Chitinophaga caseinilytica: one gene and its partner. The protein of the gene in region 1 interacts with the protein of each later gene in a pairwise test. Links are inferred from orthologs where the notes say so. Each region holds a gene or a part of one and is shown on either strand. Other genes may lie near its edges.

Region 1 (2,958 bases):
GGTTCCCAGCTGAAACACCTGATCCAGCTGACGGAATACACCACCGGCGTGAGCGCCCGCATCGGTTACCCCAACGAGCACCTCGCCAGCGGGCATACCGACGAGCTGACCAAACCCATGTACGCCACCTGCGTAGGGCTCATTCTCAAAGGCTACAACGACTATGAGAACGATCGCCGCGCACTGGAGGAGAATTACGTGAAAATCAACACCAGCTACTTCGCGAAGGAAAGAGTGGCCCGCCAGGCCGAAGAATCCGGAGACGAATGGATGGAAGAAGCAGAGGAAGAAACGGCAGACGCACGGCAAGACCGTAAGTCGCGCGAGCGCAATGCCTCCCTCAAAGGCTTCCTGGACAGGATGAAAACAAAGATCATCGACATGTTCACGGAAGAAGAAGACGCCAAACTGTAAAGGTTTCGGCTTGATTGTTGCAATTCATATACGTTCATATAAAAACGATCAAAGTAACGTAGGATACGGTACACCACTAATACTAACCCATATAAAGAGCTAGAGTCATGATACATTTTGATCTTCCAAAGGAAAAATCCTCCATCATCAAGGTGATAGGCATTGGTGGCGGAGGAAGCAATGCGGTGAACCACATGTTCAGTCAGAACATTGAGGGTGTGAACTTCATTATTTGCAATACCGACGCACAGGCGATTGCAAACAGCCCCGTACCCAACAAGGTACAGCTGGGCCCGCATTTGACGCAGGGACTCGGAGCTGGCGCCAATCCCCGGATCGGCGAACAGGCTACGGAAGAATCATTCGAAGAAATTAAAAAAATACTGGAGGTGAACACCAAAATGGCGTTCATCACCGCCGGTATGGGAGGCGGCACCGGCACCGGCGGCGCACCCATCATCGCCAAAATATGCAAGGAACTGGGCATCCTCACCGTGGGCATCGTCACCACCCCCTTCTCTTACGAAGGTAAAAAGAGAATGATCCAGGCCGAAGAAGGCATCAACCGCCTCAAGGATTATGTGGACACACTGCTGATCATTTCCAACGACAAGCTCCGTCAGAAATTCGGCGACCTCAAATTCAAGGCGGCCTTCGAAAAAGCGGATAACGTGCTCGCCACCGCGGCAAAATGTATCACAGACGTTATCAACTCCACCGGCCAGATCAACGTCGACTTCGCCGATGTTTGCACCGTTATGCGCAACGGCGGCGTAGCCATCCTCGGATCGGCCATCGCCGAAGGCGAAAACCGCGCACAGGCCGCGATCGAAGATGCACTGACTTCCCCGCTCCTGAACGACAACGATATCAAAGGCGCCAAATGGATCCTGATCAATATCTCCTCTTCCGAAGGCGAATTCGAGCACACGCTCGATGAAATGGACATCATCCAGGCCTACGTACAGAGCATGGCAGGCGAAGATTGCGACGTGATCCTCGGTGTTGGCTACGATCAGAGCCTCCAGCGCAACCTGGGCGTTACCATCATCGCCACCGGCTTTGAGCAGAACCCCATCCGCCAGGCCAAATCGCAACAACCGGCCGCTACGACCGAACAACAGGAAGAACCCAAGATCGTCATGACCCTCGGCGGCGAAAACGAAGAAAAGAAAATGCACAACCAGGGCATGCTCTTCTCCGACGACGAGCCCGAGATCATCGACATCATGGCGCCCCGCCTCGTGGAACCCACCGTTACACACCCGGCCAGCGCAGCTTCCTTCATGCCCCCCGCTCCGCAACAACCGGAACGCGAGACCTACACGCTCAACATCGAGCCCGTAGAACCCTCCGCCCCGCAGACACAAGCCGCTCCGCAGCCCCAGCCCGTTCAGCAGAAACCTGCTACCAGCGCAGGTTCCGGAGGCTACCTCAACCGCCCTTCCAACATTTACGTGGAACCGGTGAGCAGCAATAACATGCAGCAGCAGGAAGAAATGAAAATGGTGTACCGGGAAGACGCCAACAACGCTCCCGTTCCTCCCCCGCAGCCCCAGGCGCTGCACGACGACCAGGCCGAAGAACAACGGAAGAAGCAGCTCGAACGCGTAGCCAAACTGCGCAGCATCAGCTTCAACGTGAAAAATATGGATAACAACACCGAAATCGAGAACATTCCCGCGTACCTCCGCCGGAACATCGATCTCGACAACGGTGCCGGTTCCGCCGAGCACTTCTACTCCAGCTACACAGTTGGCCAGAACGGCGAAAACCAGGCAGAGATCAACACGATCAATACCTTTCTCGACGGGAAAAAGCCCGATTGATGAATTTTAAGATGATATTAGTTTGATTGTTTTTTAGTTGTGTTAAAAAAAATCCTCCGATTCCTCGGAGGATTTTTTTATGCTTCATGTCGATCGCTTACAAGCTGTTGATCACGGCAGCAGCGGCTTTCACCATATCTTCGGCTTTCTTTTGCTTCAGGGTATTCCACTCGAAAGTCTTCAGCACTTTCTCCAGTTGCGGCCCCTTCCCTTCCTTCTTCAGGATCTGGACCTTCTCATACGCCTGGATGCCCTCCGCCAGCCGCTCGAACCGGATCGAGGAACGGCCGCCGGGGTAAACGAGGTAAGTATCGCCGGCAGCCCAGGTGCGGAAACGCGAATCGCGGAGCGGATCTTTCACCCAGCAATTGTACGCCCAGCGGAGATAGCCCTTGTAATCCTTACCTGCGGCGTAATATCCCAGCCACGCGGATTCCGCGGGAGGCGAGAAGGTAAAGGTATTCGGGAAACCTTCCGTACAGCAGGTATAATAAGTGGTCGGCCAGTTTTTGCCAAAGCGCGTGGCACGCTCTTCCGGCGTGAAATCCTGTCCGATGGCGATGCAATAATCGTAGATATCGTTCACCAGTTCCTTGTGGTAATTACCCGCCAAAGACACCTTGAAATCCTTGTCCACACTGCGGATCAGCTTAATAGCGGCCTGCATGGCCTCCATTGGGCGCTCGTCCATCGCGATGCAGGTGATATCGAACCA
Region 2 (3,013 bases), 460 kb from region 1 along the record:
GAAGCCATCGCCGAATATACCGAGATGATCAAATCCGCCAAATTCGGCGACGCCAGCAAAAAGGTGGTCGTGGAAGCATTCCTCACCGGCATTGAAATGTCTGCCTTCGCTTTGAGCGACGGCCAGCATTACGTACTGCTCCCCTCCGCCAAGGATTACAAACGAATTGGTGAAGGTGATACCGGCCTCAACACCGGCGGCATGGGCGCCATTTCGCCCGTTCCCTTTGCAGACGCGGGTTTCATGAAAAAAGTGGAAGACCGCGTGGTGCGGCCTACCGTGGCCGGACTGGCCGCCGAAGGCATCGTTTACCCAGGGTTCATCTTCTTCGGACTGATCAACGTGGAGGGCGACCCCTTCGTTATCGAATACAACTGCCGCATGGGCGACCCCGAAACGGAAGTCGTAATGCCCAGGCTGCAGAACGATCTGCTGGAGCTCTTCACCGCCGTGAAGGAACGGCAGCTCGATAAAGTGACCATCACCGAAGATCCGCGCGCCGCGGCTACCATCATGCTCGTGAGCGGAGGGTACCCCGAAGCGTACGAAAAAGGTAAGGAGATCACCGGCATTCCCGCTCCCACGGCCGATCAGATCGTTTTCCACGCTGGCTCGAAAGCCGATGGCGGAAAAACGGTTACCAACGGCGGCCGCGTGCTCGCCATCACATCTTTGGCAAGCGATTTGCAGCAGGCATTGGCGCATTCCAGGGAGACTGCCGACAGCATTTCATTCGGGGGCAAGTATTATCGTCGCGACATTGGGTATGAATTCAGCTAAGTAATTCGTCGTACAGGGTTCACGGATAGCGAAAATATGCATATAGCATTTCTTTTATTTATTTCCGCTGAACTTCTTGAATAATCCAATAATTGCATCGTATATTCGTTAGAATTATTCATTTTTGCATTCAAATATTTTTGACCGTATCAAACAATGGGCTTCTTTAACTTTTTAACTCAGGAGATTGCAATTGACCTCGGTACCGCCAATACACTGATCATTCATAACGATCAGGTGGTGGTAGACGAACCTTCCATCGTGGCTATAGAAAGGGCCAGTGGAAAGATCGTTGCCGTAGGCAAGAAGGCGATGATGATGCACGAAAAAACGCACGAGTACCTGCGCACCATCCGTCCGCTGAAAGACGGTGTGATCGCAGACTTTAATGCGGCAGAGGGGATGCTCCGCGAGCTGATCAAGATGGTTTATCCCAAGAAGCCGTTGTTCGCCCCGAGCTGGAAGATGGTGATCTGCATCCCGTCGTCCATCACGGAAGTGGAGAAACGCGCGGTGCGCGACTCTGCGGAGCAGGCGGGTGCCAAGGAAGTGTATCTCATCCACGAACCGATGGCTGCGGCCCTCGGTATCGGTATAGACGTGGAAGAACCGGTCGGTAACATGATCATCGACATCGGAGGCGGTACTACCGGCATCTCCGTGATCGCCCTCGCAGGGATCGTGTGCGACCAGTCTATCCGCATCGCGGGCGACGAATTTACGGCCGACATCATGGAAGCCCTTCGCCGTTACCACTCATTGCTCATCGGTGAGCGCACGGCAGAGCAGATCAAGATCCAGATCGGGTCTGCCCTGAAAGAGCTGGACAATCCACCGGACGACATCCCCGTGAACGGTCGCGACCTTGTGACCGGTATCCCCAAACAGATCATGGTATCTTACCAGGAAATCGCCGAAGCGCTGGACAAGTCGATCTTCAAGATCGAGGAAGCCATCCTGAAAGCACTGGAAACCACCCCGCCCGAGCTGGCAGCGGATATTTACCGCCGCGGCCTTTACCTCACCGGCGGTGGCGCCCTGTTGCGCGGGCTGGACAAGCGCCTGAGCCAGAAGATCAAACTGCCCGTTCATGTAGCAGACGATCCGCTGCGCGCGGTAGTAAGAGGCACCGGCATTGCCCTGAAACACATCGGCAAGTATCCTTTCCTGATGCAATAAAAAAACACATCCCGGCTTGCCCCAGGCATGCCGGGATGATATCCGGAATCCTTAGACTCGTATCCAGTGCGCAATCTGATCATTTTCTTACGGCGGTACTTCAACTTCTTTCTGTTTTTGCTGCTGGAAGTGATTTGCTTGATTTTCGTTTTCCGGACCAATAATTTCCAACGTACCGTTTACCTCAATTCCGCCAACGGCGTCTCCGGCAAACTGTACACCCGCTACAACGATATCCAGTATTATTTCCACCTCAAATCCACCAACGACAGCCTCGTGTCGGAAAACCTCGCGCTGCTCCAGCAACTGCCTACCAGCTTCGAGGAAAAAGACACGGCTTCCCAGGTGAAATTTGACACCCTCCGGAAATTTACCAACGATACGGCCCGCAAGCTCCTCAGCACGGAGGTCCGCAAGTTCCTCTACCGCAGCGCCAAAGTCGTGAACAACTCCGTCAACAAGCCCGTCAACTTCATCACCATCAACCGCGGTTCCAAAGACGGTATCCGCCCCAACATGGGCGTGATCGGGCCTAACGGCGTGGTAGGCGTGGTGAGAACGGCTTCGGAAAACTATGCCGTGATCATCTCCCTGCTCACCAAATCCAGCGGCAGCACCTCTTCCTTCAGCTTCAGCTCCCGCCTCAAAAACTCCGGCGAGATCGGAACGGTGTATTGGGACGGGTACGACGGCGGGCATGTGACGATGAAGGACGTGCCCCGCAGCGCCAAGCTGCACAAGGGCGATACCGTGGTGACGAGCGGCTTCTCGGCCGTGTTCCCCGAAAACATGAACATCGGGTACATCGACACCTTTTACGTCGGCGAGAAAGCGAGCACCTCGTTTACCATCCGCCTCAAACTGGCCACTAATTTTTACAACCTGCAATACGTGTACGTCATCGAGAACCTGCTGCGCGACGAGCAGGAGCGGCTGGAGGATTCGACACGCAAAATGTTGAAATGAGCATACTGTTAAGAAATATCATCCGATTCATTTTGCTGATCCTGTTCCAGGTACTGGTGCTGGACCGGATACTCGTGCACCAGATGGT

The links.
Region 2: the proteins of ftsZ (region 1) and WJU22_RS02355 interact in binary tests that used the Escherichia coli proteins (3 or more experiments, as listed by UniProt). The link is inferred for Chitinophaga caseinilytica from one-to-one orthologs.

Annotation. Positions count from the first base shown.
Region 1 is NZ_CP150096.1:106,427-109,384, forward strand. Bases 1-2,882 are described here. They hold ftsZ (cell division protein FtsZ), read left to right. Parts: upstream 1-521; coding sequence 522-2,243; downstream 2,244-2,882. Other genes in these bases: ftsA (cell division protein FtsA), read left to right, coding at 1-414; WJU22_RS00480 (glycoside hydrolase domain-containing protein), read right to left, coding at 2,341-2,882. Also shown: more of WJU22_RS00480, read right to left, coding at 2,883-2,958. UniProt on the Escherichia coli protein: Essential cell division protein that forms a contractile ring structure (Z ring) at the future cell division site. The regulation of the ring assembly controls the timing and the location of cell division.
Region 2 is NZ_CP150096.1:563,714-566,726, reverse strand. The notes cover bases 11-2,947. They hold WJU22_RS02355 (rod shape-determining protein), read left to right. Parts: upstream 11-936; coding sequence 937-1,959; downstream 1,960-2,947. Other genes in these bases: WJU22_RS02345 (rod shape-determining protein MreD), read left to right, coding at 2,922-2,947; mreC (rod shape-determining protein MreC), read left to right, coding at 2,026-2,925; purD (phosphoribosylamine--glycine ligase), read left to right, coding at 11-780. Outside these bases: more of purD, read left to right, coding at 1-10; more of WJU22_RS02345, read left to right, coding at 2,948-3,013. UniProt on the Escherichia coli protein: Forms membrane-associated dynamic filaments that are essential for cell shape determination. Acts by regulating cell wall synthesis and cell elongation, and thus cell shape.